DNA from 2 places in the Chromohalobacter sp. 48-RD10 genome. Region 1 is predicted to be linked to the other one. Evidence: predicted binding sites of a transcription regulator. Region 1 holds the regulator's gene; the other holds the start of a gene.

Region 1 (19,942 bases):
GTGGACTTTCGGTGCTCGTCGTCGAGGCGGACGATCTCGCCAGCCATACGTCATCGGCCTCGACCAAGCTGATCCACGGTGGCTTGCGCTATCTGGAGCAGTACGAATTCAAGCTCGTGGCCAAAGCTCTCTCCGAGCGCGAAATACTCCTCAAGACGGCGCCGCACATCATCTGGCCAATGCGTTTCATCCTGCCCCATCAGAAGCACCTGCGTCCGGCCTGGATGATCCGAGCCGGGCTCTTCATGTACGACCATCTGGGTGGAAAACAGTCGCTAGCGGGCTCGCACGGCATCAAGTTCGCCGGTCATTCGGCCGGAGCACCACTGAAGCCCGAGTTCACCAAGGGCTTCGTCTACTCGGACGCCTGGGTTCAGGATGCCCGGCTGGTGGTGCTCAACTGCATGGATGCAGCCAACCGTGGCGCCTGCATCATGACGCGCACGCGTGCCGAGACCGCCATACGCGATACCAACGGATGGACCGTCACCCTGCGTACCGCCGAAGGCGATACTTGCAAGGTCGCCGCTCGCGGACTGGTCAACGCGGCCGGGCCCTGGGCCGTGCGTTTTCTCGACGAGGTCGCGTCGCTGGATCACAAGTATTCGCTGCGCCTGATCAAGGGTAGCCATATCGTAGTGAACAAGCTGTTCGACCACGACTACTCCTATATCTTCCAGCAACCCGATGGCCGCATCGTATTCGCCATTCCCTACGAGCGCGATTTCACGCTCATCGGTACGACCGATATCGAGCACGAGGGCGCTCCCGGCGATATCGCCATCGAGGAAGACGAGATCGGCTATCTATGCGAGTCGGCCAATCGCTATTTCGAACGACCTATCGAACCCGACGATATCGTCTGGAGCTACTCGGGCGTGCGTCCTCTCCTCGATGACCGTGAGGACAACGCCAGCGAAATCACCCGCGATTACCGTATCCAACTCGATACTTCCGACGGCGCTCCACTGCTCAATGTCTTCGGCGGCAAGCTGACGACCTATCGACGGCTGGCGGAGGACGCTGTCGATCAACTGGCACCCGAACTCGGATGCCAGCAAAAAGCCTGGACCGGCAAAGGCCATCCACTGCCCGGCGGCGAAGAAGCGAAACCACAGCACCTTTTCGAATCGCTACAAGCAAGTCATCCCTTCATTCCACTGGGCATGGCCAATCGTATGGTCTTCAACTACGGCACACGGGTCACGAACATCGTCGGCGATGCAAAAAGTCTGGACGACCTCGGTGAGCATTTTGGCGCCGACCTGTACGCCGCCGAAGTCGATTACCTGCGCGATCACGAATGGGCGCGCACAGCCGAGGACATCCTCTGGCGGCGCTCCAAGCTCGGGCTACGTCTCAGTGATGATGAACGTTTCCGGCTTGCCGATTACCTCACCCGCTCCTTCGCTGAGCCGACCCAAGCCGATTCAGAGGCTTAAAACGAACCTGGAGAACCCAGCCGTCGTGAATAACGACACAAACCCAACTGCCATCGATGCAGGTGGCGCCACAAAGAGGAGGAAAACCATGACTCGCCGACTCATTGCTGACATGCCTGTCGACATTGCTGGACGTGCGCATCCCGGCTTATCCAACCATGACACTCATTACCACAAGGCATACTCATGGGCATTGTAGAAACGATACTGGTCCACGAAATCGCCGGCACGGCGTTCCTGACGCTGCTGGGTTGCGGCGTGGTGGCCAATGTCCTTTTGAACAAGACGAACGGTAACGGCAGCGATGGCATCGTGATCTTCTTCGGCTGGGGGCTTGCCGTGTTCTGCGGTGTTTACGTCGCCTACGATACCGGTGCGCATATCAATCCAGCAGTGACGCTGGCCCTATTGATCGGCCCGGCCAAAGAGTATGCGGAGGGTATCCCGATCAATTTCGTCACCACCCTCACCTATTTTGTGGCCGAACTCATCGGTGGTTTTCTAGGGGCCGTGGTTTGCTATCTGGCCTACAAGAAACAGTACGATGACACCGAAGACAACGCGCTCAGACTCGCCACGTTTTCCACCGCACCGACCATCCGATCCTATGGCTGGAACCTGATCAGCGAAATCATCGGCACCTTCGTGCTGATCTTCGTCATTCTCATGTTCGGCAATACGCCGTCCGGCCTCGGGCCCTTGGCGGTCGCGCTTTTGGTGGTCTCTATCGGGGCTTCGTTGGGTGGCCCTACCGGCTATGCCATCAATCCAGCACGCGATCTCGGCCCGCGCATTGCCCACGCCTTACTGCCTATCAAGAACAAGGGGTCGAATGACTGGCACTATGCCTGGGTGCCGGTCGTCGGCCCTGTCATCGGCAGCACGTTGGCGGCACTTGTTGCTTACATCTACTAACCCATTCAGATTGATCGATTTTTTGTAACGAACACGAGGAGCGACCTTCCATGAGCAATGCAAAGAAATACGTACTCGCGATCGACCAGGGTACGACCAGTTCCCGCGCCATGCTGTTCGACCACGACGGCCAGATCGCCGGCATCGCCCAGCGCGAGTTCGAGCAGATATTCCCGCAGCCGGGCTGGGTGGAACACAATCCACGCGACATCATGACCAGCGTGCTGACGACGCTTACCGAGGTGATCAACAACACGCAGGTCGATGTCTCGGAAATTGCCGGCATCGGCATCACCAATCAGCGCGAAACCACCGTCGTCTGGGACAAGAACACCGGTCAGCCGGTGTATAACGCCATCGTCTGGCAATCACGTCATTCGGCCGAGATCTGTGATGAGCTGCGTGACGCCGGGCATGCGGAGATGGTCCGCGACAAGACCGGGCTGGTCATCGATGCCTATTTCTCGGGCACCAAGCTCAAGTGGATCTTCGATAATGTCGAAGGTGTAAAGGAAAAAGCCGACAACGGCGAGCTCCTGTTTGGCACCATCGATTCCTGGCTGGTGTGGAATCTGACCGGCGGCGAGGTGCATGTCACCGACGTTACCAACGCTTCGCGGACGATGATGTTCAACATTCGCAATCGTCAATGGGACCCGGAACTGCTCGAGTTGTTCGGCGTGCCCGAATCGATGCTGCCCGAGGTCAAGTCCTGCAGTGAAGTCTATGGCAAGGTGCTGCCGAAATATTTCTTCGGCAATGAGCTGCCGATCGCCGGTATGGCCGGTGACCAGCAAGCCGCGCTGTTCGGTCAAGCCTGCTTCAACCCCGGCATGGCCAAGAACACCTATGGCACCGGTTGCTTCACGCTGATGAATACGGGTCCGGAAGCTACGGCTTCTGAAAACGGCCTGCTCACGACCGTCGCCTGGGAGATAGACGGCCAACTCGAATACGCCCTCGAGGGCAGCGTGTTCGTGGCCGGTTCGGTGATCCAGTGGCTGCGCGACGGCCTACGCATGCTGGGCAAGTCTTCCGATTCAGAAGCCTATGCCGAGCGCGCCGGCGATAACGACGGCGTCTACCTCGTACCGGCGTTCACTGGTCTGGGCGCACCTTATTGGGACTCCAACGTCCGCGGCGCGATGTTCGGCCTGTCGCGCGGCACGAGCAAAGAACATTTCATCCGTGCGGCGGTAGAATCCATGGCCTACCAAAGTGCGGACGTTCTCCACGCCATGCAGGCCGATGCCGGCCTCCAGCTCACCGAACTGCGTACCGACGGTGGCGCTATCGCCAACGACTTTCTCGCCCAGTTTCAGGCCGACATCCTGGGCGTGGATGTGCTGCGTTGCGCGGTCAATGAAACCACCGCTCTAGGCGCCGCCTACCTGGCCGGTCTCGCGCTGGGCTTCTGGGAATCGCGCGAGCAAATTGCCAAGCAATGGGCCATGGACCGCCACTTCACACCCCAGATGCGCGTGGAAAAGCGCGACGAGCTCTATGAAGGCTGGAAGTGCGCCGTCCAAGCGACCATGGGCTTTCATGTGGCTTCGTAAGCTTCACTTGCCACGTTTTTAATTATAGTACTAACGCCCTATCGCAGTGCGGTAGGGCGTCGCGGCGATGGGCGAACATCAGCGCGGTGCGCCCGTCGAACCAGGTGTCGAGACGCTCGGCGACCGTCGTTGCCGTGGCGGCGTCCAGCCCCGCCAGCGGTTCGTCGAGCAACACCAGCGGCGCATCGCGCAGGATCACCCGGGCCAGCGCCACGCGGCGTGCCTGCCCACCGGAAAGCTGGCGCCCGGCTTCGCCGACCCAGGTCTCGAGCCCGTGTGGGAGTTCGCGCGCCCAACCGTCCAGATCGACGATCCATAGCGCCTGCCACAGGGCACGTTCGACGGCCGCTTCATCCAGGTCGTGCTCGACCGGCAATCCCAGGCGCAGGTTGTCAGCCAACGGGGCATGAAAAAGCTCGGTGTGCTGGGTCAGGTAGGCGAGTCGTGTGCGCAACGCTTGCGGCGCCAAGCCGCGTAGATCCTGCCCCGCCAGTTGCACGCTGCCCGCCTCGGGATCGAACGCGCGAACGACGAGCTGAGCAAGGCTCGACTTGCCGCTGCCCGAGGGGCCCAGCACGGCGACACGTTCGCCGGCCGCCACGTGTAGATTGACGTCTTCGAGCGCAGGCGTGGTGCCCATGCCCGGATAACGCAGCGTCACTGCCTCGAAGATGAGCGACGGCGCCTCGGCGCTCGCCAGGCAAGCCTCGCCGTCGTCACTCGCAGGTGCCGCCGCCTCGGCATTGAGCCGCGCGGCAGCCGTACATGTCGCCCCAAATTGCACGAAGGCGCCCGGCAGCATGGCGAGGCCTTCATTCAGGGCGAGTACCGCCAGTGGCAACATGCTTGCCACTGGCGCCGACATCTTGCCTGCGGCGAACGCAAGCAGCGCCAGGCAGAGAATCGCCACAGCGGTGCCTTGCACGGTCAAGGTGACCAGCGCATTGCCCAGCGCGGCGCGGCGGGCCAAACGCCGCTGATCGTCGAGCAACATCCGCTGCTCATGCTCCACTCTTTCCCGGTGGGCGCCGAGTACGCCGAAGGTGCGCAACTCGGCCAGGCCCTGCAGATGTTCCAGAGCGCGAACGCGCAGGCGCTCCAGCGTTTCGACGCGTCGCGCGCTTGGGTCCCGTCCTGCCACGGCCATGCCCAGCGTAACGATCCCCCATAACGGCAGCATGATCGCCAGCAGCACACCGCCCAGCGCGGGCATGGCCAGCGCCTGGATGCCGGCGACGACGAGGATCGCCAGCAGCCCCACTAATGGCGGCGCCAGCAAGCGCAGATAGAGATTGTCGAGCGCGTCGATGTCGGCGGTCAGCCGATTGAGCCATTCGCCGGCGCGGTAACGCGCCAGTTCACGGCCCGATAGCCGTGACAAGCCGGCAAAGGTGCGCCCGCGAATATCCGCCAACAGACGCAGCACGGTGTCGTGGTTATAAAGGCGCTCGGCATAACGCGCAGCGGTACGCCCCACGGCGAAGAAGCGGATACCGCTACCTGGGGTGAAGACATCGATCGTCGCCGCGCCACCCGCCGCGAGTGTCATCCCGGTCAGCGCTGTCGCGGTGATGAACCACCCCGACAGCGTCAGAAGCCCAATAGCGAACAGCAGCGTCGCCAGCATCAGCAACGCCCCGATCAGCAAGCGTGTACGCTGCTCGCCCATCAGGCGCAGCCATGGGCCTAGCGCCTTTCTAGTGGGCCCCTGCATGACAGTGGACTCCTTCATGACCAGGCCTCCGACGATACCGGTACGTCCTGTGAAGACAACTGGCCCGCCTCGAGACGCAACACGCGGTCGGCCATGCCCATGACGGCGGGATGATGCGTGGCGATGACCAGAGTACGGCCTTGCGCGACCAGTTGCGTCAGTCCCTCGATCACGCGGCGTTCGCTGTCAGGGTCGAGGCTGGCCGTGGGTTCGTCGAGCAATACCAGGGGCGCGTCACTGAGGAATACCCGCGCCAGCGCCAAACGGCTGGCTTGCCCGCCGGAAAGCCCCAGACCACGCTCGCCGAGGGACGTGTCGAGCCCCTCGGGCAAGGCTTTCAGCAAGTCACCGAGCTGAGCCGCATTAAGTGCCTCGCGCAAGCGGTCGTCACTGGCATTTGGCGCGACCAGGCGTAAATTCTCGGCCAGCGTGCCCTGCATCAAGAACGGGCGCTGATCGAGCCAGGCCAAGCGTGTCTCCGCACGCAACGCGACCTCGCCCGCCTCGGCCTCGACGAAGCCGGCGAGCAGTTGTAGCAGCGTCGACTTGCCGGCGCCCGATGGTCCGACCAGCGCCACCACCTCGCCATCGTCGATATCGAGATCGAGTGGCCCCAACACGCGGCCGCGCCCGGCATGCGCCACACAGACCTCGATCAGGCGCGCCCGTAGCTTCGTCGCGTCGTCGCACTCATCGTCTAGAGCCTCCATGCGTGGACCCTTTGGTGGCGTCTGCGACAGCAATTCGCACAGGCCCTCGGCGGCACCCAGGGCACTGGCGCGGTCGTGATAATGCTGGGCAAGCAAGCGCAGCGGCTGGAAGAAATCCGGAGCCATGAACAACAGGAACAACCCGCTGAACAGCGTCAGTTGGTCGGCCGGACCCAACTGGATGTAGCCCAGCAACCCGAAGCCGATATAGATGGCAATCACCGCAATCGACACCGAGGCGAAGAATTCCAGCACCGCCGAGGAGAGAAACGCCACGCGCAGCGTTTTCATGTTGCGTCGCCGGTAGTCGTCGGCCACCGCCGTGACTTCCTCGGTGGCCTGACGGGTGCGACCGAACAGCTGCAAGGTGGTCAACCCGCGCACGCGATCGAGGAAATGCCCCGCGAGACGCGTCATGGCCTGAAACTGTTGCTCGTTCAAGCGCTGAGCACCCATGCCGATCAACGCCATGAACAGCGGAATCAACGGCGCCGCGATCAGGAAGAACAACGCCGCCAACCAGTCCAGCGAGAACGCCACGCCGAGAAAGATCAGCGGCAATACCACCGCCAGCGTGGCCTGGGGCACATAACGCGCGATATAGCCTTCCAGCGCTTCGACCTGATCGACCAGTTGTGCGGTACTGCCGGCGCTATGCCGCTGGGCGAGATGCACCGGCCCCAGCGCCGCGAGATGATCGAGCACCTGGGCGCGCACATGTGCCTTGACGCGCAGCCCAGCTTCCAGACCGCTGGTCTCCTGCAGCCACTGCGCCAGCCCGCGCACGATCACCGCGCCAGCCAACGCCGCCGCATAGGGCCATAGCGTGGCCAAGGCCGACTCGTGGACCACGACAGCGCTGATCAACCATGCCATCAGGCCCAGTTGCGCGAGTGTCGCGAGCCCGCCGACGACACCGGCGACAATGGCGAGGCTCAGCCAGCCGCGTACCTCACGGGATTGCGCGGCCAGCCATTGGCGCGACGCACGCGCCGGGGTTGGTGCTTGAGATCGGGACACGGCTCAGTGATACCCGTCGCCGACACGCACCTTGCCGCGGAATACCCAGTACGACCAGGCGGTGTAGGTCAGAATGATGGGCACCACGAACAGCACGCCGATCAGCAGGAAGAACTGTGACTCAGGTGCCGAGGCGGCATCCCACAGGGTGTAGTCCGGTGGAATGACATACGGCCAGCGGCTCACCAGCAGCCCCAGATAAGTGAAGACAAACATGCCCAAGGTAAAGAGGAACGCCATCAGCTCACGCCCCTTGCGGTTGGCGGCATAAATGCCAATCACACAGGCCAAGGCCAACGCCGGCAGTAGCCAGATCACCTGCATGTGGTCGAACCAGCGTTCCCAGACGCCCGGGTCGATCCACGGCGTCCACAGGCTGACGACAGCGAAGACAACCACGACCCCGACGAGCAACTTGGGTACCAGAGCACGCGCCCAGTCACGCACATGCCCCTCGGACTTGAGCACCAGCCAGGTCGCGCCGAGCAGTGCATAGCCGGCCACCAGCCCGAGGCCAGTGATCACCGAAAACGGTGTCAGCCAGTCGAGCGCCCCGCCGGTGAACACGCGATCGGCGGTCTCGAAACCTTCGATATAGGCCCCCACCACGGCGCCCTGGGCGAAGGCCGCCACGAAGGAGCCACCGGCAAAGGCCGCGTTCCACCAGTTGCGCGTACGTCCTGACTTGAAGCGGAACTCGAAGGCCACACCACGGAAAATCAGGCCCGCCAACATCAGGAAGATCCCGATGTACATCGCCGGCAACAGGATCGAATAGACCAGCGGGAAGGCCCCGATCAATCCGGCGCCTCCCAGTACCAGCCACGTCTCGTTACCGTCCCATACCGGGGCGACGGAATTCATCATCACGTCACGCGCATCTTCGTCCGGGGCGAAGGGAAACAGGATACCCAGCCCCAGGTCGAACCCATCCATGAGCACGTACATGATCACGCCGAAGGCGATGATGACGGCCCAGATCAACGAGAGATCGAACATTTCCATGGCTTAGCTCCTGTTCGGGGCGCGGTCGTCGCGCGCATCATCGAAGGGCACGTGGGCAGCGGACATGGGCCGCGCCGGACGGTCGTGGCTATCCAGATCCTCCGTATCGTCGTGTTCATCGAGGCCCTGATTGATCACCTTGCACAGGTAATAGACACCGGCGATGAAGATCACGGCATAGACGGCGATATAGCCCAGCAGCGTGAACAGCACCATGCCGCCACTCAGCGAGGGGGTGATGGCATCGGCGTAGTCGAGCACGCCGTAGATCAGCCACGGCGAACGCCCGGTTTCGGTCACGAACCAGCCTGCGACCACCGCCACGAAGGGCGCCAGACTCATGCCTTGTAGCCCGCGCAAGAACCAGCGGCTGCGATAAACACGCCCGCCCTTGCGTAGCACCAGTCCGGCAACGGCAAAGGCAATCATCAGAAGACCCAGTGCCACCATCACGCGGAAGCTATAGAAGGTGATCCACACTGGCGGCTGTTGCGCACGGTCGATTTGATCGAGCCCCGGCACCACACCGTCTGGGTCGTGACGCAGGATAAGACTGGCACCATTGGGAATGCCGATCTCGACGCGGTTGGCCTGCAGATCGCGGTCCGGCAATGCGAACAGCAATAGCGGCACGTTCGACTCGGTTTCCCAGTTACCTTCCATGGCGGCGATTTTCATCGGCTGGTGTTCCAGCGTATTCAGGCCATGCTCATCACCGACGAAGGCTTGCAGCGGCGCCAGAAACAGCAGCAGCCATAGCGTCATCGACAGCGCACGCTTGTGGGCATCGATATCGCGACCGCGCAGCAAGAACCAGGCACTGACCCCGGTCACCACGAAGCCACCGGTCAAGAATGCAGCCAAGGCCATGTGCGTGAAGCGGTACGGGAAGGACGCGTTGAAGATCGCATCGACCCAGGAAGTCACATGGATCACCCCTTCGCGGATCTCATAGCCATCGGGGGTCTGCATCCAACTGTTGGTGGCCAGAATCCAGAACGCCGAGATGAACGTCCCCACGGCGACCATCAGCGCAGCGAAGAAATGCACCGCCGGCGAGACACGATGCCGGCCGAATAGCAATACCCCCAGAAAACCAGCTTCGAGGAAGAACGCCGTGACCACCTCGTAACTCAGCATCGGGCCGATGAAGTTCGCCGCCATCTGCGAGAAGTTGCTCCAGTTGGTCCCGAACTGGAACGCCATCACGATGCCGGACACGACGCCCATGCCGAAGACCACGGCGAACACCTTGGTCCAGAACAGGCCGAGACGATCCCAGACGCGGTTGCCCGTGGACACATAAAGGCCCTGCAGCACGGCGATATAGGAGGCAAGCCCAATCGTGAAGACCGGGAAGATGGCATGAAAGGAAACCACGAATGCAAACTGCAACCGCGACAGGAGAATCGGATCTAGCGCCATGGCTGACTCCTTGAAGCTCGCATGATCAAAAGGTCATCGGAAAGAGGTGGTCATAGCCGAAAACGGCCCGCCGCCTGGGTCTTATTGTTTCGTTTCCAATACCCCTACATCGTAGAGGGTTTATATAGCCTTAAAAAGCGCTGTGGCGGGGTTTCATATGTGTCGCGTTGCCGCACGGCAAATTGCCGCATGCGCGCCGATGTCGCGGTTGGCTTCGTTCTGCGTCATTCGTCTAACGGAGAACACCATCTTCTTTTTGGTAGAGTAGTTATATCAAATTAGTATTTTTTTGGCGTCCGGCGCTACCGCTTTCGACAAGGATCACTCATGAACGCTATCTGGATCGCCATTTTCGGCGCTGTGTGTTTCGTGTTGGGCTATCGCTTCTATTCGAAGTTCATCGCCGAACGCATTTACCGACTCGACCCCGACTTCCAAACGCCCGCTCACGCCTATCAAGATGGCGTCGACTACGTGCCCACCAACAAGTGGATTCTGTGGGGACACCACTTCACCTCAGTGGCTGGCGCAGCGCCCATCGTGGGGCCGGCCATCGCCATCTACTGGGGTTGGCTGCCGGCCATTCTTTGGGTCGTGCTGGGCACCGTGTTTGCCGCCGGCGTGCATGACTTCGGTGCCGTGGTGCTGTCCAACCGCCACAAGGGCCATTCCATCGGCACGCTGGCCAACAAGCTGATCGGCCAGCGTGCCAAGCTGCTGTTCCTGTTCATCATTCTGATCCTAGTTTTGATGATCAACGCAGTCTTCGCGTGGGTCATCGCCAAGCTGTTCATCACCTTCCCCGCCAGCGTGCTCTCGGTGTTCATCCAGATTCCTTTGGCGGTGTGGATCGGCTATCGCGTCTATCGTCACTCGGGGTCGATGCTCCTGCCCTCGGTCATCGCCCTCGCCGTCATGTATAGCGCAGCGCTTTTGGCCAGCGAGGTACCCATTCTACAGATCGATCTGGTCAGTTGGTTCGGCGGCGCCGACGCGGCGGTAGCGGGCGGCTTCGATGCCACCTCGATGGCCTTTTTGGTATGGATCGTGGTGTTGATGGTCTACGTCTATATCGCGTCGACACTGCCGGTCTGGAAGCTGCTTCAGCCGCGTGACTACATCAACTCGCATCAGCTGGTGGTGGGGCTTGCCCTGCTGTATCTGGGGCTTCTATTCGGGGCGCCGGAGATGACTGCCCCCAGCGTCAATGGCGAAGCCGATATCAGCTGGTATCCGCTGCTGTTCATCACCATCGCCTGCGGGGCCATTTCCGGGTTTCATGGCCTGGTCGCCTCGGGCACGACGTCCAAGCAGCTCGACAAGGAAACCGACGCCCGCTTCATCGGCTATGGCGGCGCCTTGGGTGAAGGCATGCTGGCAATGATCGCGATCATCGCCGTAGGCACGCTGTTCGCCTCCAGCGCAGATTTCACCGCTACCTATTCCAGCTTCTCGGCGGCCGGTTCCAGCGGTCTCAGTTCCTTCGTGAAAGGTGCTGGCCAGCTCGCCGGTAACCTCGGTATTCCCGAGCACATGGGCTCGACCCTGGTCGCTGTGATCGTGGTCAGCTTCGCCGCCACCACGCTGGATACCGCCGTACGCCTGATGCGCTACATCATCGCCGAACTGGGAACCGAGTACGGCATGCCGGTCATCGCGCGCAAGCATGTCGCCACCAGCATCGCCGTCATCGCCAGTGCCGCGCTGGTGATTCTGCCGGAAGGACCCAACGGCTTCGGCTCCGGCGGTTACTTGCTGTGGCCACTGTTCGGCACCAGCAACCAGTTGCTGGCCGGCATCACCCTGATGCTGGTCTCGGTGTGGCTCAAGCGTCAGGGCCGCCCGGTCGTCTTCACGCTAGTACCGATGCTGTTCCTGCTGGTGATGACGCTGTGGGCCATGGGCCAACAAGTGATCTTCACCTGGTCGGGCTTCGGCGATGCCGACCGCAACTTGCTGCTGTTCACCTTTGGCAGCTTGATCATGGTATTCACACTGTGGATTCTGCTCGAGGCTTCACGTAGCTTCCGTCAGGGCGGCGTTCCTGCGCAGCAGCAACAGCCGAGTTCCGATGAGTCGCGCTGATGACGAACGGACCGCGTCCGCCGGCTGGCGGACGCGGATCAAACGGCTCATCGAGGGCTACGACGCGGTGCTGAGCCTTCAGCACCGGCGTGAAATCGTCCGCGAACTTCAGGATGAAGAAGATCTCTTCATGCTGCTGTGCTTCTGCGACATGATGGGGATCCCCAATCCCGTCGGCGACATGACCCTGGAGCTCTATCCCTATATGCTGGACCGCTTTCACGAGTGGCACCAGCGTCAGGGCATGCCCCGCTCGCCCCTGGATGGTTTTCGCTGCTGTTGAGCGGCGCCGATGACGCGTGGCACAACCGAGGAGAGACAGCCGATATGGCCAAAAGCCTTTTTTTCGGCGGCAAGGGCGGCGTCGGCAAGACCAGCTGTGCGACCGCTTATGCGCTGAGTTGCGTAGATGCCGGATGGAACACCCTGCTGGTGTCCACCGATCCGGCCCACAATCTGGCCGATCTCTTCGGTCGCCAACCCGGCCCGACACCGACGTGCATGCGCCCTGGCCTGGATGTCGTCGAACTCGATCCCGATCACGAGACGAAGCGTTATCTGGATGAGGTCAAGGCCAACATCAAGCCCATGGTGAGCGGTGAACGTAGTGCGGCGGTATTCCGCCAGCTCGATCTGGCCCGCCATGCCCCCGGCACCGAGGAAGCCGCCTTGTTCGATGCGCTGGTCAGCCTGTTGCTCGACACCGGGCAGCACTACGACCGTTTGATCTTCGATACCGCGCCGGGTGGCCATACCGTGCGTTTGCTCGCGCTGCCGGAGATCATGGGTGCGTGGGTGGACGGCTTGATGCAGCGTCGCCACAAGGTGCGCAGCGACTACAAGGCCTGGCTGGGAGACGGCGAGGTGGTCGATGACCCCATTCAGGAGGCGCTGATGCGCCGACGCGGACGCCTCGCCGCCGCTCGCGAACACTTGACCTGTCCTGCGCACTCGGCAGTGATTCTGGTCGCCAACCCGGAACGCCTGCCGGCGCTGGAAACAGCGCGTACGCGTGATCTGTTGGAAGCCAACGGCCTGCATGTCAGCGCCGTGGTCATCAATAAATGCCTGCCCACTACGGTCGATAGCCAATGGGTCGCCAACTGGCGCGAGGAACAACAGCCCTGGATCGATCAACTCGAAACATCCTTCGCAGATCGCCTATGCATACGCATCGAACATCAGCCCCATGCACCCGCTTCAATCGACGATCTACGGCCTCTCAACGATGCCCTTGACGTGCTCTCGCCGTGGCACACGCACGCCTGATTCGCTCGCTCATTAGCGACCACCGATAACTGATACGACGAGCCATGTCGTATAGGCGATAAACGTCGCCAACAGCCAGACTGCCTCCAGGCGATTGATGCGCCCCTGGCCCTTCCAGCCGATACCGAATACGGTCAGCGCCAGGGTCAAGCCCGCCATGCCCGGCCGATCCCGCATGAATACCTCGCTATTCTAGCGCAATCGGCCGGGCATGCTACTGACAAACATACGCACGTGAATGTACGCTATTCACGCTACTGATCTTCTCAGGCAAGAGTCTGTCGGAATATCCCCGCGCCGAATTGCTATAGTGCATCCATCATTCGGTACCATGAACCTATGAGCGAGAATGAGTTTGGCAGATAACGTTTCGTCACAAGCGCCTCATCACTCGCCATGCGACATGGCAACGTCGGTGGCGACGACGCGCCACTCACGGCGACGTCTGCGCGCCTGTCACGAATGCGATTTGCTCGTGGCGCTGCCGCCCTTGAAGCCGAGAGAAAAGGCCGAATGCCCGCGTTGCGAACATATACTGGCCACACGTCACGACAAACCTGCCGAGCGTAGCCTCGCACTGGCCGTCGCCGCCTTGATCATGCTGACGCTGTCGGTGTCTTTTCCCTTCATTAGTTTCGAGGCCCGTGGCGTCACCAACCGCATCGAGCTGACCGAGACCGCCTCGACACTGGTCGGCTTCCACGAACCACTGGTGGCAATTTGCGTGCTGCTGACCGTGATCATCCTGCCTACGGTCTATCTATGTAGCGTCATCTGGCTCTCGCTGGGGCTTCTCAGGCGCCGCATTCTGCCCTATTCACGTGGCATTGCCCGCGCCCTGAAACACTTGACGCCGTGGATGATGGCCGACGTCTTCGTCATCGCCGCGCTGGTCAGTCTCATCAAGATTGCGGGAATGGCAGATGTCAGCCTGGGGCTCTCGTTCTGGACGTTTTGCGCCTATGCCTTGTTATTGCTGCTCACCACCCAGTCCATCGACACCGACTGGATGTGGTTCGCACTGGCCAGCGAGCCCTTGGCACCGGAAGGCGCCCGCTCGGGTGAACCCGCGACGCCGCAAGGCTTGAGCGGATGCACAACCTGTGGGCTGGTCAATCGTCTCGATGCCCAGGGACACGGGCGCTGTCGACGCTGCGGGGAAACGCTGCACGCACGAACACCCGGCAGCCGCCAACGCACACTGGCCCTGCTGCTGGCTGCGATGGTGATGTACATTCCGGCGAACCTTTACCCGATCATGAGCACGACATCGCTCGGCAACACCTCGCCCTCGACCATCATTGGCGGCGTCATGCTGTTTCTGCAGCACGGTGACATCCCCATCGCGGTGATTATCTTCACCGCCAGCGTGGTGGTGCCCATCGGCAAGATTCTCGCGCTCGGATGGTTATGCTACGCCGTACGCCATCGTGGCGAGCCGCTAAACAATGTCACCCGCGTGCGCCTCTACCGCATCACCGAATTCATCGGACGCTGGTCGATGGTGGATGTGTTCGTGGTCGCCATCCTCGTCGCACTGATCCGCGCGGGCGAACTGATGTCGATCTCGCCGGGACCCGCCGCCCTCTCCTTCGCCAGCGTGGTGATCATCACCATGCTGGCGGCCCACAGTTTCGACCCGCGCATGATCTGGGACGATCTTCCCCAACGTCCTCGACGCACATGGCGGAACCGCCTGCCACGAGATATCGCTACCGTTTCACCACGCAAGGAATCCGACGATGCCTGAAGCTCCACAGCGCGCGACACGCCAATATCGCCGCCGCCTATCGCCGATCTGGATCGTGCCGTTGGTAGCGGTCCTCATCGGCTTATGGATGCTTTACGACAATTTTTCCGGCCTCGGCCCCACGATCACGCTGCAGATGGAAAACGCCGAAGGCATCGAAGCCGGCAAGACGTTGATCAAGACACGCAATGTCGAGGTCGGCCGCGTCGAGGATGTGACGCTCTCCGACGACATGTCGCATACCGTGGTCACCGCGCGCATGCAACCCGACACCGAGCGCATGCTCAATGACGATGCGCGTTTCTGGGTGGTCAAGCCACGCATCGATCGCGAAGGCATCAGCGGCCTGGGAACCGTGCTGTCGGGGGCCTACATTCAGTTGCTGCCCGGTCACGGCGATGAGCCCCAACGCGACTTCGATGTGCTCGATCAGCCCCCGGTCGCGCCCCCCGACGCCCCAGGAATTCGCATCAACCTGGTCAGCCAGGTGGGCAGCTCACTGAGCGCCGGCGACCCGATCACCTATCAAGGCTTTACGGTAGGCCGCGTGGAGAACACCGAATTCGACCCCGACGAGAAGGAAATGCGCCACCGCCTATACATTCAGTCGCCTTATGATGTACTGGTCACCGACACCACACGCTTCTGGGTCTCGTCGGGGGTCGATCTGCGCCTGAACTCGCAGGGCTTCCGCGTCAATGTCGAGTCGATGGAGTCGCTCATCGGCGGCGGCGTAACCTTCGGCGTCCCCGAGGATGTGGAGATGGGACAGCCCGCTGAACCGGAAGCGACCTATCAATTGTTTGGCGACGAAGAAAGCGCCCGTGAAGGGACTTTCGATCGTTATCTCGACTATGTGCTGCTGGTCGACGATACCGTGCGCGGGCTTAGTCACGGCGATCCCGTGGAATATCGCGGCGTACGCGTCGGTACCGTGGAAACCGTGCCGTGGCATTTCGCGGCGCCGCAGCCCAACGCTCTGGACCGCTTTGCGATTCCCGTGCTGATTCGCATCGAGCCGCAGCGCTTCGACGACACCATGCAAGATTTCGATGCCGATGAATGGCGAGATCGTCTCCAGGGCATGTTCGAGCACGGCCTGCGGGCGACGCTCAAACGAGGCAACCTGCTGACCGGGGCACTTTTCGTGGACCTGAACTTCCATGACGATCCTGAGCCTTACGAGCCGCTCACCTTCGAGGGCAAGAAGGTCTTCCCGACGACCACCGGCAGTCTCGCGCAGATCGAGGAGAAAGTCTCGAACCTGCTCGACAAGCTCAACGACGTGCAGATCGAGCCCGTCCTCGACTCACTGGACGAGACGCTGACGACCACGCAGAACACGATGCAGCAAGTCAACGAGATCGCCGACTCGGTGGACGCACTGCTCGACGATCCAGCCACGCGCGAGCTGCCCAGCAATCTCAACAAGACGCTGCGCCAGACCCGCGACACGCTGGATGGCTTCTCCCCAGACTCACAGGGTTACCGGGAACTCAACGATACGCTCTCGCGGCTCGAGTCATTGATGCGCGACCTGCAACCCGTAGCACGCACGCTAAGCGAGAAGCCCAACGCTCTGATCTTCGACAGCGAAGACGCTCCTGATCCGCAACCGAGGGCTCCACGCCAATGACCGAGATGACGATGGCATTCACTCATGCCGAACGCCTGACACGCCCGGTGCGGCTTCTCGCTGCCGCCGGGATGGGACTTTGCATGTCGATTCTGGTCGGCTGTGCCGGACAAGGCATCGACCAGTCCCGCTATACGCTCCCCAGTGAAACGCAAAATATCAATGTCGCCGGCAGCGACTTCAGGGGCAGTATCTCGCTCGCACCACCGCGCATGGCTAACTACCTGAAGGATGACGGCATCGTCATGCAACTCGATGACATCCGCATCCATCAGGCACGCCACCACCTATGGGCCGAACCCCTTGATCGCCAACTGCAGGAACGCATGCGCCAGCATCTCGGTCAGGCACTGCCCAACGCCGACGTGCTGCGTCGCGGCCAGTCCGCCGAAGCGCCCTCGCCGGCGCTGCATGTCCAGCTCGACGTCGACCGCTTCCAGGGTCGCAACGACGGTATGGCCGTGGTCGGCGGCCAGTGGCGTGTCCGTGACGATAACGACCGCACGCTGTCGCGCGAGTCCTTCGAGATCGAGCGTCCGCTGAAAGACGATGGCTATCCTGCGCTGGTGCGAGCACTGGGCTCGGCTTGGGGTACCCTTGGCGATCGTTTGGCCAATACCCTCGTGGAGGTAGCCATCACGGCAGAGAAAGAATGAACCTCGCGGGCCTCAGGCTGCGAGCCGCCCCCTGAGACGTGCCACGGCCTGGCTATGCAATTGGCATACCCGCGATTCGCTGACGCCTAACACGGCACCGATTTCCTTGAGGTTGAGCTCTTCCTGGTAATAAAGCCCCAGCAACAGCTTTTCACGTTCGGGAAGTTGCTCGATGGCCTCGACCAGATGGGTGCGCGCATCACCTTTCAACAAGGCCTCGTGCGGAGTCGCCGGGGCGGTTTCGCCTGCCGGCGGCTCGCCGAGCTCAGACACGACCTCGTCGAAGCCCAGCAGATAACCGTTATTGGCATCCAGCAACAACTGATGATATTCCTCGACGCGCATATCCAGAGCGCTGGCGATTTCGCGCTCGTCCGGGGCACGTCCGAACGATTGCTCGAGCTTGTGTACCGCCTGATCCAACGCCCGTACGCTGCGCCGTACACTGCGCGGCATCCAGTCGCGACTGCGCAGTTCATCGATCATCGCGCCGCGCACACGCTGATTGGCGAAAGTGGAAAAACTCGCCCCTTGGGCGGTATCGAAGCGTTCCAGCGCGTCGAGTAACCCCACCATGCCGGCTTGAATCAAATCATCGAGTTCGACACTGGCCGGTAAGCGTACTTGCAATGCCAGCGCATGACGCCGCACGAGCGGCGTGTATTGCTCCAGCAGTGCACGTTGATCGATTTTGCCCTGTGCCGTATACATCTCTATCGCCTCGGATGTTCGGGTCGACGCTCGACGCGACGCCCGCTGACATTATCGAGCTTCCGACCTGCCAGCCAAGGCCGGAATAACCCCCGCTTGATGGGTCTTTTCCCGAATTCGTCTTCACCGCATCCTCTCAGCGGTAATTCACGATCAGTTGCAAGTCCTCAATGCGCACGCCCGTGTGCGATGCTTTCCCGGAGGTGGCGCGCCGAAAGCACAGTACAAAAGGCCCTCTAGCGGAAAGCCCCTCCAGCGCCTGCGTCCCCCCGCGACGCGTGGCCATTTCGACACAACGACGCGGATGACACAGCCACGCCCGCACATCGCTCGGCTCCTGCGTGGTGTAACGCCAGGACACCCGCGTGATACGGCCATCGCCGACCGTGTGGGACTCGGGCGGGCGCAGAGGTGACGTTCGCTCGTCACGCCCCGGCGTCGTCAGCAGCGGTCCACGTGGCAGTGTCACCGCCCAGCTGCCGGCTTCGACAGCTTGCGCGAATGGCGTCATGCTCAGCGCGGCACCGATCGCGACCAGCAATGCCATGACGCAGCCCAGGGATTTCACGAGCGGCGCTCGCTTGAGGGCAGTGTATGCGCCAGCCAATCGGCGGGGTCGACGTAGAGCTCGACCGCCAGAAAGCGGCGCGCCGTATTCACCAGGTTGCCAAGCGGCATATCGCCAGCGCTGGCTGGATCGCGTATCACCAGCAGATGTGGCAGGCGCTCATACTGCGACCATTGCTTGAGTTCGCGATAGGCACGTTGCAGACCTTCCACGCCAGAGGCCACCCAGATGCCCCAATGCGGCGAGGAGCGCTGGGCGGCGGTCACCTCGCCGACAGCGAGTGGCAGTGTCTCCCAGGCAAAGCCACTGAGAGACGCCAGTCGTTCACAGATCGCTGTCACCGCCTGGGGCGACGGATGGCCGATCGTCACCAGCGCCGACTTGTCGCGCCGCTGACTCGCATAGGCGCGCAACCCCGCCGCTTGATCGCTCATCGTCGTCACCTCACGACGTCTGTGACAGCGCCGCATGCGCCGTCAGCAAGTGCATCAAACCCTGTAGCAGGGTATCGGGGCTGCGTCGTTTGCGTTCACCGGCGAGACGCTTCACCACGGGGCGCGCATCCACCGCCCAGCCGTCCTCGCTCAAGTCCATGCGTAGCGCCAGGGCCGCCAATTGCGCTGCCAGATAGACACGCAGTTCGCAATCCAGAGGAGCCGACCCTCCAAGCTGCTGCCATGCCGTGCGCATCAAACGCGACAGATCATCCTGTTCGAGCTGGCGGTAAACGAAAGCCCGCATATCGATATCCAGCGCGTCGCCCCCATGCCCCAGCCAGTGATAAACGCCCCGCCGACGCCCGCTCTCGGGATCGTGACTCGTCGCAATCCAGAGCTGTAGAGTGCACGCATCGGTCTCGGCCAAGGCCACCGGCAAGCGCGACAGTGTCACGCGTCGTGCGCGACCGCGCAGACGGCAGGTATGCTGACCACAGGGCTCGGCTAGATCGACTAACTCGCCTATCGCCAGACGTTCCCCGGCATGCCAGACGCGCTGCTGCACCCGCGTGCGTGCCAGCCAGGGGCTGTCCGCCTCGCGCAGCTGTTGCCTGACATCGGCATCAGGTACCCGCGCGAACACATGCCAATGACTCCCCAGATGGCGACGCGCCAGGGTCAGGCGTTGCGTATCGGACGGCGGCCAGCGGTGAAGAGGCCAGGCCAGCGGCAGCACATCGCCGTTGGCATCCAGCGGCAGCATCGGCGCCGCCCAGTCCATTCCTCGCGGCTTCCCTCCCGGCCAGAACAGCCCCGTCGCTTCGGCATCATGCCACGCCTTGATCATCGACGGCGGTGCCAGATGCTCTTCAAGCCAGCTTTGTTGTATGGCCCGCGGCGACTCGCGACGACGCCACGCGGCATCGAGCCAGGCCACGCCTGCTACGCCGCGTTGCAGCGTTTCCATCACCCGGGTCAATTGATCGCGCTGTGCCAAGAGATCCCGCGATAGCGCTTGCAGACCTTGTCCGGAGGCAGTG
Region 2 (12,633 bases), on a different contig from region 1:
CTCGATGAACTGATTCCCGACGATCAGCTCATCCGCGTCATCGACCTGTACGTCGATTATCTCGACCTCGAAGTCCTTGGCTTCGAATGTGCCCGGCCGGCGGCGACTGGACACACATAGGTGGATAGGCTCTCACCCATGGCGAGTGGTTTTTTCTTGTAGAATCAAGGTGTTCCTATCAGGACATGATTCAAGAGGACCTCTCGTCATTTTTCAGGACGGCCTCATGAACAAGCTGGGATATAGTAAGTAACATTAAGATTAGAGGATGCTCGAAAGTGGAAGAGTTCACTCTTATTCGAGGAACCGACACAGGGTGGATAGTCAACATTCGCAGCAGCGGTTTGTTGCGTGGCGCCTGAGGGGAGGAACTCAGTGGTTCGTTACTCCGTCTGTTTACTCGCACCACGTCGGGAGCTGCCTCTATGGGGCTTTTGGCTTACGCCTAAGCAACGTAAGACCTGATACGATAGAAACTAGCGTTGTCCGCCACCAAGGTCGTCGATCAAGGCGCAAGATAGCGGCTATTAAAACAATGCAGTACGCAAGGGGAATCAGGTGGAAGAATTCATATGGGTGATACTACTGGTCGGCGTGGTTTGGCTGGTGGGCAAAAGGAGCAAGCGAAAGCGCTCCCAGCCCCAGAGGCCTGAGCGAGCTGGGATTTCCACCCAGCAGGATCATACCGTTTCTCGTCGGAATAATTCATCGGATGACCCGCTGGGGGAGTACGGTATCCACGTCGAAGTGCGGTACGGGAGTCCCCATGGAGTTGATCTGGCACCCGACCCCAAGGTTACATCGCAGGAATGCTGGATCCCTGCAGGGCAGACAACAACGATACATGGCGTCACCATCCCGGGAGGACGCCTATTGGTCGGCCGTAAACTCCCCTCAGGTGAGGCGTACAGCCTCGAACCTTCTCTGATCAACCCTGACCTACCGGTCAACCTGAAGAATCCCGCCAATCACGAAGATACGCTTGGCTACTGGCCGCAGTATCACCGCATCAGCCCTGAAGGCAGAGCGGGCTATCTGCACTTTCTGGCCTCAGACCGTGATGACCCAAGCGTCCCTATGGGATTCGTTTTCCTGTACTTCTACGGCCTGGAGCGACGTCTGCTAGTAGATAACCCGGCAGGCGAGGTGTCCTCGGAGGAGTATGAAGACCTCATCGGCGAGATCCAGCGGCTATTGTCTGTGTACAGCCACAGCAATAGCTTGAAGGGGTACGCCTCGCGTCTGCTGGATTATCTGGCTATGGCGGAAAGCTCGTTCGACACGCCGTATACCACCCCGATAACCCGGGAAAGGCAGAATGGATTGCCGAGCCAGCTGCTTGTCGATCTCGGTATCTTCTCCGCGAGTCATCAGCCCATCCCGGCTGACTGGGCCTATGCCTGGGTAATCCAGGATCCCCAGTTCCGACTACGTACAGCGGCCGAGCGGTGCCCTGACGAGTTCAAGGCGCTATTCACACGCAGGTATCGGGAGCGCCACGGTGAGGGGATAGTGGTCAAACCCAACAAGACGTTGATTACCCTGTCGTATCACCCGGCCAGCCCGTCGATATCGCCCGCCCCGGTGCAGACTCAATTGCCCAACATCACCGGACTGAAGAAGCCGACACGACTTTTGGCTGAGCTAGTCGATCGCTCATGTGATGAGCTGGATGCCTTCAGCCGGTTCGTCGGCAAGCATCCGTCACGTTGGGATAGCATAGAGGCGTTGGCTCTGTTGCCATCGAGTCTGGCAGGCGAGCGTAAAACCGAGGAAGTGATCAACTTGGAAGCCCGGCTCAAGGCACGCTTGCAAGCGCAAGACGTTGCCAGGGTCCCTTTCACCGAGTTGGCCGCAGGCATAAACCTTGGAAGTACAGCCAAGCCAACCGCTAAGAGCATGGCTTCTTTGGCAGGTTTTCTTGAACAGGCGGGTATTGGCTTCGAGCCCGATTATCGTTATACCGGTATCTTGCCTCATCAAGATAACGACTATGTAACGTTTGAAATTCAGAGCACCAGCCAACTACCTGTCTCGCCCGAGTTCTCCCACGCCGCGACGGTAATGCGCCTGGCCGGTTTTGTCCTGTACGGCCAGAGCGACACCCTGACCGAGCTGCACTATGACATCCTCACTGACTATCTGGACCAAGTTTCTCAACTGAGCGAACTCGAGCGACAGCACCTCCAAGCGTATTTTCGGTGGGAGCTCGAACGCAAATCGACCCTCGCCGGCATGCGTAAACGCGTAGATGCCATGGATGCCAGCCAGCGCACTCAGCTCGAGCAGTTACTGGTACGTCTGGCGAGTGCCGATGGTGTGGTGGATACGGACGAGATCAAGAAATTGCGCCGCACCGCCAGTCTGCTGGGACATGATCCTGAGACCCTTTACTCCCGCATTCACTCGGCCATGGCCGAACCGACCGTCGTCCGTCAGGCCAGCGAGGCGGCCACAGGCTTTTCCATCCCGGCGCCCGAGCCGGACGCCGCGCAAGCTGGAATGCCCCGGCAACCCCTGAATCAGGACACTATCCGCCAGAAACGCACCGAAACTCAGAAGATAGCCGGCGAGCTGAACAGCATCTTTACCCCCGACTCGCCAGCCGTGCCGTCGCACGACAGTCGTGACTCACAACCCACAGGTAAAGTACCTGATACGCAGCGCACGGGGCGGCAGAGGCTGGACCCCGCCATTCTCCAAAGCAAGCGCGAAGAGAGTGACCAAGTGACCGGGGTGCTGAATGACATTTTTACACCCGAGGACGAGATGGCTGCTGGCGTCTCGGATCAGGTCCCGGATGACCCTCGACCGTTGCCGGCGTCACCGTCGCAGGGCACTGTTGACACAAGTCGCCCCGACCAGACTGATGCCGGTCCGGGTGGGTTGAATACGGCCCACATGGCGTTATTGGAAGCCGTCGCCACTCACGAGCAGGGGCTAGCCGTGAGCGAGGCGGAAACCCTTGCCGGCGAGTTACACCTCCTGTTGGCTGGTGCCATCGACACAATCAATGAAGCGGCCTTCGAACTGACGGATGCACCGGTCCTTGAGGAGGAAGGGGCCGTGCTGGTCGTGGATAGTGAAATACTTGAGGAGATGAAAGAGTGAGCCGACTACGCGATCGCGAAAGAAATGCCATTCTGAGTTCGCTACGCGCCGGCGTGGTACCGCGCGTTGGCCAACAGCACATCCAGGTCGGGCGGGCGGCTGAGATCAAGGCGTTGATCTCTGACATCGATACCCTGGCCGACGGCGGCTCAGCCGTGCGGTTCATCATTGGCGAATATGGTTCAGGGAAGACCTTTTTTCTCAACCTGGTCGGCTCGATCGCTCGCGAGAAGAAGCTCGTGACCGTTTCGGCTGACCTGACGCCGGATCGGCGCATCCATGCGACCGGTGGGCAGGCTCGGGCACTATACGCCGAGCTGATGCGCAACATGGCAACCCGCGCCAAGCCCGAGGGCGGGGCGCTGGCCAGCGTGACCGAGCGTTTCGTCACCCAGGCGCTGCAGCACGCCGAACAGAGCGGCGTCTCACCGGAGGCAGCCATTCAGGCTGGACTCGATAGTCTGATGGAAATGCATGGTGGGTATGACTTCGCCTCGGTTATCAAGGCGTACTGGCGTGGGCACGATACCGACGACACTGAGCTGCAGCAGGCTGCCATCCGCTGGCTGCGTGGGGAGTACAGTACCCGGACCGAGGCGCGCACGGCGTTGGGAGTGCGTACCATCGTCGATGACTCGAACGTCTATCAAAGTCTCAAGCTCATGGCGCGCTTCGTTCGGCTGGCCGGTTTCGGTGGGCTTCTGGTGACACTCGATGAATTGGTCAATCTCTACAAGCTCTCCAATAGCCAGGCGCGCAATGCCAACTACGAGCAGATACTGGGCATTGTCAATGACGCGCTGCAGGGCAGCGCCGACGGCCTCGGGGTCGTCTTTAGCGGGACGCCGGAGTTTCTTATGGATCCCCGACGCGGCCTGTACAGCTACGAGGCGTTGCAGTCACGTTTGGTCGAGAACCGCTTTGCCCGGGAAGGGTTGGTCGATCTCTCGGGGCCGGTTATTCGACTGACCAACCTGACCCAGGAAGACCTTTACTTGCTACTGGTGAATGTTCGTAAGGTGTTTGCCCGGGGCGAGTCGGGGGAGGAGCTACTGCCTGATGAAGGGCTCGAGGCCTTCCTGGATCACTGCCATCGTCAGATCGGAGACGCCTACTTCAAGACACCCCGCAACTCGGTGAAGGAATTCACTCAGTTTCTGTCATTGCTCGAGCAAAATCCCGAGGTTCGCTGGGATAGTCTTATCGACAAAATACAGGTGGCCCCCGAGTCAGCCGACCAGATTCCTGACGCACCAGAAGAGCCGCCCGTGCCAGCCGCAGCGCCGTCAGTGAATGATGCATCGGCACCGGCGCATGCTCCCCGGGAGGATGACGGTGATGATGAACTAACCTCCCTAAAGATTGGGGGGCCGAGGCATGACTAGTGCCAACTCCAGCGGCTTTTTTCGGCTCGATCGACGAATTCAGCGCTGGATCTGGCGTCAGGGCTGGACGCAGCTACGCGATCTCCAGGAAAAAGCCATCGTGCCAGTGCTGGACGGTCGCCAGGATGTTCTTTTGAGTGCGGCCACCGCCTCCGGCAAGACCGAGGCGGCGTTTATGCCTGCGTTGACCGGCCTACTGCAGGCGATGGATGCCGGCCCTTCGCCGATGCCCCTGATTTTGTATGTAGCCCCCCTCAAGGCACTGATCAACGACCAGCACCAGCGCCTCGAATTGCTGGTTGAAGGCACTGACGTTGCGCTTACCCCCTGGCATGGTGATATTTCGGGGACGTACAAGAAACGCTTCCGGAAGATGCCGGGCGGTGTCCTGCTGATTACCCCGGAATCCCTTGAGGCCATGTTCTCACGCACCGGCACCGAGATCTCTCGCCTGTTCGCGGGGCTGCGTCAGGTCATCATCGATGAATGGCATGCGTTCATCAGTACCGAGCGCGGTATCCAGCTGCAATCCCAATTGGCCCGGCTAGAGGTTGCTTTGGGGCGACGCATCCCGCGTATCGGACTGAGCGCGACCCTTGGCGACCTGAGTCTAGCGGCCGAGGAGCTCAGACCGGGCGGCGGGCAGGCCGTGATTCCTATCGATTCACGTAGCGATCATCAGGAACTGCAGGTCCAGTTGCGAGGCTACGAGAAAGTACCTCCCAGGCTAGGACGTAAGGAAGCTGACGCGCTGGCACGCCAGGGCCGTGAGGTGCCGATCGAGGATGTCACCCATGGTGATGACCTGGTCATCCGGGATCATCTGTTCGATACCTTGCGGGGCCAGTCGAACCTGATCTTTGCCAACAGCAAGCGTCAGGTGGAGCTATTCGCTGAGCTGCTGCGTCGCAAGAGTGAGGATCGGCGACTGCCGGAAGAATTCTTCGTGCATCATGGCTCGCTGTCCAAAGATCTGCGACATCATGTCGAGCAGAGCCTGAAAAGTGACAAGCGCCCCATGACAGCGGTATGTACCTCGACACTCGAGCTGGGCGTGGACATTGGCAGCGTGACCAGCATCGCCCAGATCGGGCCACCCCATGAAGTTGCCAGTTTGCGTCAGCGTCTGGGGCGCTCGGGGCGTCGTGGGGAGCCGGCAATACTGCGAATGTATGTCACCGAATCCAACCTGACACCGCAGACCCCTTATTTGGACCAACTGCGGTCGGGAGTGTATCAGGCCACGGCGATGGTGCAGCTTCTCGTCGAGGGCTGGTGTGAACCTCCCTGTACCGGCTATCTGCATCTATCGACACTCATTCAGCAGATACTCAGCCTGATTGCCCAGTATGGCGGGGCGACCGCAGCCGACCTGTGGCGCACTCTGGTAAAAACGGGGCCTTTTCGGCATCTGCGGAAGGATCAGTTCACGGCCTTACTCAGGGCGATGGGCCAGGAAGACTTGCTTGTTCAGACTGACAGCGGACTTCTGCTGCATGGGGCCGTGGGCGAACGTATCGTCAACCACCACGATTTTTATGCAGCGTTCAGTGCGCCCGAAGAGTTTTCCCTGTTCCACGCCGGCAAGATGATCGGCATGTTGCCGATCGATAGCCCGCTCGAAACCGGTGGCATGCTGGTGTTCGCCGGTCGACGCTGGGTGATTGTCGATATTGATGATGATCGCAAGGTGATTACTCTCAAGCCATCAAGTGGAGGTGTGCCGCCCCTGTTTGGCGGTGCCGCCGGCATGGTCCGGCGTGAGGTGCGCCAGCGGATGCGCCAGCTTTACATGGAAGGAGAGGCGCCGGGCTTTCTTAATCGCGGCGCCCAGCGATTGTTTGGGCAGGGCGGCAACTTCTTCCGGGAGATGGCGCTTGATCGGACGTGCCTTCTCCAGGAAGGGGGCCAGGTGCTGATTCTCCCATGGGAAAGCGACCTAGTGCTCAACACGCTGGCCTTGCTACTGCGTCAGCGGGGGCTGATGGCGGAGCGTGAAGGCTTGGCCGTTTCGGTACAGAATTGCCGCAGCGAGGAACTCCCGCCACTCTTCGCATCGATACTTGATTCGCCGCCGGCCTCGGTGGACGAGTTGGCTGGCTTAGCTGAGAACAAGCAGGTAGAGAAATACGATGAATATTTGCCGGAAGAACTGCTATGTAGCGAGTTCGCCGCACGTATGCTCGACCTGGACGGGGCGCTTGAGGCGATGCGTGGCATGGCCGCCACGTATGGCTAGGAGGCGGTCCTCTGTGAAGCTGCCACGCTATGCTTGTCGGGTGGGGCGGCTACCAGCTCAAAGTGGTCCTCTCGGCAAATACTGTTGGAACGTCTATCCGTGTTATGCAACTGGGGGGGGGGCTCAACTTCCAAGCGCAACGCTATTGATGAGTGCTCGGGCCTGCAGCCGATTTCTTGAGCACCTCCGCATAAACTTCCAGCGGTGTGCGCCAGACCAGTGTCTTGCGCGGTCGTGTGTTCAGTGAGTCGGCGATCTTGTCGAGTTCTCCCTGGCTGTAGAAAGAGAGATCCGTGCCCTTCGGCAGGTATTGCCGCAAAAGCCCGTTGGTGTTGAGGGGGCGGCCATCCGCTTGGAGCCTCTCTGCCATGGGCTATTCGGGCCAGCGAAGTAGATTACCGTACCGGTTTTCTGCGTGACCTCGACATGCTTCACCATCTCTTTGCCTTGGTCGTAGGTCATGGACAGGCGCAGGGCCTGTAGCACCTCATTGAGCTTGTCGCTGGAGCCAACGGCCGCCGCCGTGCCGTGGTGCCATCCACTTTCGCTAAGATCACCACACGCGTGGTGCGCTCCACCAGCATACCGACGGCGGAGCGATTGTTGGCACCGATGATGAGATCGCTCTCCCAAGGCCAGGCATCAGGCGGTCTTCGATCACAGGCGGGCACATGTGGACACTGACCAGATCGGGAATCTGCTGGCGTCGATTCTTGCCACGCTTGCGTGACCGGCGCTTGCCGTAGCTCTACCGCAAGCAGGCGATAAACTCCTTCTTGAGGCTGCCGCGGGTGATCACATAGAGTGCGTTGTAGATGGCCTCAGACCTGCCGACATGAATCGTTGGGCGACATGCGCTTCATGTGTGCGGGTTGTCTGCTTTGGTGGCCAGTACTTGCGCAGCAGGTGGACCATCATCTTGAGGAGTTCCCCGTCAGGGTGCGGCTTGGGACGCTGGCGAGATCGATGACGCGTCAAGCGGGCCCGGTAGCCCGCCAGACTGGCATCGAAGCCTTTGAAGGAGTCAATCGTGTGGTGGGGCGAGCTCTCGCGATACAGTACTGGGTGCACAGCTCAAGTGAGTGGCTCGCATCATCATGATAGCGGCTCGATCTTCAGCAGTGAGATGGCGCTAGCAGTAAGTCATGGCAACACAGTACCTGATGGGTTACGTGTCGCACTTGATCATTGAAACCGCCAATCCATACGCTAAGAAACTCAAGAAGCAAGTTACGGTCCGGCTTGATGAAGGCACCATTGCGTATTTCAAGAACCTTGCCGAGGAAAAAGACCTTCCGTATCAGAGCCTCATTAATCTCTATCTGCGCGACTGCGCACAGTCGCATAAAGATCTCAAAATTGAGTGGCAGTAAGCCGTTATCAAGCGCTAGGGCGGCGGTTAGTCGAAGCCACCGGGCTGACAGTGGCCGAAGTGCAAGCATTGCGTGTCGACGACAGGCACTGACCGATTGAGTGGGCAGCAGTTTTGGTATGATGGAACTCGTTCCCGATGGTTTTAGCTGCTCTTCATCGCAAACGGTTTTTCGTAAGCGCTTTCCATAAAAATGGGCCGGCAGCGCCGGCCCCAAGCCTTGCCCAAGGACAAGAACGGTACGTAGCAGGGGTGAATGCACCGCTTGATGCATTCGCTACGAGCTTTTTATCGGCAGTGGGAGGCAAGGCTTTAGGAATATTTTGAAATTCATACTCAAACACTAAAGCGGGGATTGTAAGACACTCGTATGTGTACTGCTCAATGCCTTGCGTCATTATCCCAGAAGTGACAGGGCGTCCTGCGGTGCCAATCGCTCTAGGCCGGTATACTCAAGGCACCGGAGCGCTGGACACGTTCCGTGCAGAGTTGGAGCCTGACGGTGTCTCAGATGACCATCTATATCTCCGAGCGCTTGGACAGCTTCATTTTTCTATGTTGCTCAGGTTGATACGGGTATTTTCAATATCTTCAATACGAGTCTCGGTAGTTATTGCCATGTCTTTCTTTTAAAACTTGCTGTGCTGCGGTTTTTTCCTTAAGTGAATTTTTGGAGTTGTCTTTTTCTTCTATTTTTAAAATCTCATCATCCGACATTGTTCTGTATTCATTTTTTATCTCGTTGATTTTATTTGCTTCCTCTTTTAAGGTTTTAAATATAAAGGTAGTCGTTTCTTTGGCGACCTTGCCTCCAATTTCACCTGTCTTTCGCCAGAACCCCATAGTGTCTCCTTTAAATGTGGAGTTAATGCTATCTGTCTGGACAGTTGCGCTTATCATGCTGGTAGCTGCCGCAAACACTACAACGCCTTGCATCAGGGCAAGTCTGAACGTTATGACCTGCTCCGCCACAATGTGAACACCGCTGTGGCCTCGGGCAATTCTTTGCTGTGTGACTGCCTGATCCGCAAATAGAGCATGCCATTTCCTGAATTACTCCTTAATGTATAAAAACGACGACCGCATGGGCCCCGTATGTTGTGTACCGCTAACTACCCCAGTAGTGTCAGAGCGTTCTTCGCTACCAATTGTGCTATGTCGGTATACTCAAAGCACCGGAGTGCTGGACAAATACCTTGAAGAATTGGAGCCTGACACTGCCTCAGATCGCCATCCATTTCCCCGAGTGACTGGACGACTACATTGCCTTATGATGTCCAGGCTGACGCAGAGTTTTTAACACTCCACTAAGAATATGGATCAGTAAGTTTCATACAGATGGCTGACGCATGTCCCACATACAGACCTTCCAAATTCAGCGCACTTCTTCCTAGCCTCAGACTCATCACAGCATGTGAATTTATTTGATTCAGAATCACTTTTGTTCATTTCTTCGCAGATTGAAACTTTATTTGACGTGCATGGGTAGTCTGCTTTATTTGGCTGCATAACTCCTTTAAAAAGGTGCAGTTCTCCAGTTTCTTTATGCTTTTTAAGTGTGTATGCGTCCATAAGAAACCTCCTCGAAGTTGTTAAAACGGGGCCTTGCGGCCCCGTCGTTATTTTCCACTTCAGCCTTATCGACTAACTCATTAACCCAGCAGTGACAGGGCGTTCTGCGGCAACTGGTTAGCCTGGGACAGAACAGAAGTACCGGCTTGCTGCAGGATCTGGTTCTTGGTCATGTTGGAGACTTCATCCGCGTAGTCGGCATCTTCGATGCGTGAGCGAGCGGAGGTGATGTTGGTCTCGGTGGTGCTCAGGTTGGTAATGGCAGAATCGAAGCGATTCTGTAGCGCACCGAGTTCAGACCTTTGGCTATCCACTTGTTCAATAGCACTGTCTATCTGTGCTAGAGCGCCATCCTGAGTCGTGACAGGTCCAGTGGGTGCGGTACCACCACTCCAATCATCACTATCACTAACTTCATAAAATTCTCCGTCTTCAGCGGTAGCACCTACAGTGGCATTGCCAGCATCATCTAAAACGACGGTAGCGTCTTGTGAGATGCCACTTTCATCAGTGTAAGTAGTAGCACTCCAGTTTGAGCCATCTTCTGCGTTGCCGCCGCCGTCTGTTACTGCAACGAGATTGCCATCACTATCCTTAGCTGCGTATGTCCCGCTATCGGTGCCATCAGAGTTTTTAAGCTCATATATCTCCCCCAGTGTGGAGTTGATGGCAACTGTATCTCCTGTTTCTGGCTTTGCCTGTTGACTAGGGTCAAAGCCTGTCAAGGAGAGTTCTGCTACATCAGTCTTTTTAAGATTTATGTCTATTTCTTGCCCATCTTCTGAGCCTACCTGAATCGAGAGCTTTTCGTCACTAGCCAGGACATCTACCCCATTGAAGCTGGTTTCTTCCGAAATTCGGTCAATTTCTGAAAGGCGTTGGCCAATTTCATCTTGGATAGATGATAAGTCAGTTTCACTATTTGTTCCGTTCTGGGCCTGAACGGTCAGCTCACGCACACGCTGCAGGTTGTCGTTGACCTGGTTGAGGGCGCCTTCGGTAGTTTGGGCGACAGAAATACCGTCGTTGGCGTTGCTCTGTGCCTGACTGAGACCGTTGATCTGGCTCGACATGCGGTTGGCGATGGCTTGGCCGGCGGCGTCGTCGGCGGCGCTATTGATCTTCAACCCCGAGGAAAGACGCTCCATGGAGGTCGACAGCGCGTTCTGTGACTGGTTCAGGTTCTGCTGGCCGATCATGGCCGTGATGTTGGTATTGATCACTGACATTGTTGCGATCTCCTAAGTGTCGTTAACCGGCCCCCCAGGATCGGATGCCGGAGAAGGACCGTACATTCCGTGGAGCCTGCCTTAACGGCAATCATGTGCCGTTACTCATTTATCGGAAGATTGCCGGGAAGCTTTAGGGTGGAAGGCGAAATTTTTGGTGGCGCGCTTAATCACGGGCCCAAAACGGCCAGGGCATGGGCATAGGGGAGTGGCGCTAGAGCAGTGCCTTGAGCCGTGAGGCGGGCTCAGCCTCATCGCTGCCATCGGTTGCAGCGCTACTTTCATCAGCCTGACGATAAGCCGCCATGAAACGTGTCGGGATGGCACTCAGCAGCTTGGGTATCAGGCGGATGCCGGCTTCTGTCGGGTTGCCGGAGGGCCGGGGGATACGCGGGTCGAGCAGGGTGAGAGTGGCGACATCTTCCGGATGACGAATAGCCCGCCCCAACCCTTGGCGCAGTTTGTGCAGTGTACGCACGGTTTCCTTGCGGTTGAGCAGGCCAGCGGCGGTACGCGCGGCGTTTTCCTGGCTCATGCCCGAGCGGCATAGCCGCTGTTCCAGTAACAACCGTTCCACCTGGCTGGGTAATGGGCGAGGGTTGCGCAGGATCACCACATGCTGCCAGAAGGTTCGGTCGCCTTGCCGCTCAGGCGATAACCCCTCCCAACCGGCCGGCGTGAGCAGAATGGCGTCTTGCTCCAGGTTATTGGCGAGTTCGTTCAGGTGGGCGCCCGGCGAGTGTGTGACCAGTCGGTCACGGCTCGACGCTGGCCAGGCGTCGCGGAGAACGCGCACATCGGCATAGCTGGCACACAGCACCAGGGTGCGCCCTGGCACGGCGGTGATATGGGGGACGGCCCGTTCGGCATAACGCGATGAAAGCATGTAGGTGCCGTCGTCACATTGCCGTAGCGGATGAGGAAGCCCATGGGGCATGCGGAATCGCAACCGGCCGAAGCGCGTCGCCTGAAATGCCCGCTGCAGGCCGTAGCGCTTGTATCCCACGGGCATTTGTAGCCGTGAGCGCATATAGCGGAAGCTGGGTTCAGCCCCTGGCGAGTGATGCATGTCCGAGAGGGTCGCGGAGGTCAGCAGCGTTACGCGATTTGCAATTCCGGTCTTCAGGCTTCTGGCGGCGGTGCTGGAGTGCGCCACGATGCCGGGTAGCCCCTTGATTGGCGAGTAGTCCAAGGCCAGGTGCTGGTGGGCCTCCCTCAGGCGGGCGGCGATCTGCTCGGCGGCGCTGCGCACGCGTCGCCATTCCCGCCAGGTGTCGCCGTCATGGTTGGACTGGCGGGGCTTGGCTCTGAGCAATTTCTGGATGCCCTGGCCGATCAGGGTGCTTTCTCGCTCGTTCAACGCATGGGCACTGCCGGCCCGGCCGGGAGCGGTGAGCGATTCCAGCAGCGCCTCCCATACCGGCCAGCAGGACCGGATCTTCATCTGACGCAGCAGATAGCCGGTGGCTTGCACCGAGATGCGGTTGGAGAGGATCTCCTCGGCCACATCGGGATAATGCTCGGCTTCATCGAGCAGCAGCGCGTGCGGGGCTTGAGCCTGAGTGATGTTGCCGCGCGTGATCAGGTCGACGACCAGCAGGGCATGGTTGATCACCAGCAGATCACACGACTGGGTGGCCTCGATATGCGCCTGCAGAGCTTCCGGCATGGGGTCGTCATGGGTTAGCGCGATGTCCGCCAGACGGAGGCCATCGGGCAATAACG

The links. Region 1 encodes FliA, which starts transcription of late flagellar genes. Its sites were predicted from a motif close to CTAAAGTTNNNNNNNNNNCNGCCGATA; they were not measured.
Positions count from the first base shown of each region.
Region 2: OP496_RS14905 (FliC/FljB family flagellin) is a predicted target of FliA. The motif match lies at 11,019-11,045, and genes of this name have one in related genera.

Region 1 covers NZ_JARANX010000002.1:166,483-186,424, forward strand. The annotation lists gene glpD (glycerol-3-phosphate dehydrogenase) at 1-1,442, shown strand, start outside; gene OP496_RS03625 (MIP/aquaporin family protein) at 1,629-2,357, shown strand; gene glpK (glycerol kinase GlpK) at 2,408-3,916, shown strand; gene cydC (thiol reductant ABC exporter subunit CydC) at 3,939-5,648, opposite strand; gene cydD (thiol reductant ABC exporter subunit CydD) at 5,645-7,360, opposite strand; gene cydB (cytochrome d ubiquinol oxidase subunit II) at 7,364-8,365, opposite strand; gene OP496_RS03650 (cytochrome ubiquinol oxidase subunit I) at 8,369-9,790, opposite strand; gene OP496_RS03655 (carbon starvation protein A) at 10,118-11,875, shown strand; gene OP496_RS03660 (cory-CC-star protein) at 11,862-12,158, shown strand; gene OP496_RS03665 (ArsA family ATPase) at 12,203-13,144, shown strand; gene OP496_RS03670 (hypothetical protein) at 13,157-13,321, opposite strand; gene OP496_RS03675 (paraquat-inducible protein A) at 13,548-14,894, shown strand; gene pqiB (intermembrane transport protein PqiB) at 14,887-16,530, shown strand; gene OP496_RS03685 (ABC-type transport auxiliary lipoprotein family protein) at 16,542-17,186, shown strand; gene OP496_RS03690 (RNA polymerase sigma factor FliA) at 17,199-17,897, opposite strand; gene OP496_RS03695 (flagellar protein FlhE) at 18,034-18,465, opposite strand; gene OP496_RS03700 (hypothetical protein) at 18,462-18,899, opposite strand; gene flhF (flagellar biosynthesis protein FlhF) at 18,910-19,942, opposite strand, start outside.
Region 2 covers NZ_JARANX010000023.1:4,592-17,224, forward strand. The annotation lists gene OP496_RS14870 (TerB N-terminal domain-containing protein) at 748-3,111, shown strand; gene OP496_RS14875 (ATP-binding protein) at 3,108-4,496, shown strand; gene OP496_RS14880 (DEAD/DEAH box helicase) at 4,489-6,735, shown strand; gene OP496_RS14885 (hypothetical protein) at 6,878-7,105, opposite strand; gene OP496_RS14890 (BrnA antitoxin family protein) at 7,881-8,108, shown strand; gene OP496_RS14895 (hypothetical protein) at 8,699-9,079, opposite strand; gene OP496_RS14900 (hypothetical protein) at 9,428-9,679, opposite strand; gene OP496_RS14905 (FliC/FljB family flagellin) at 9,760-10,908, opposite strand; gene OP496_RS14910 (helicase C-terminal domain-containing protein) at 11,123-12,633, opposite strand, start outside.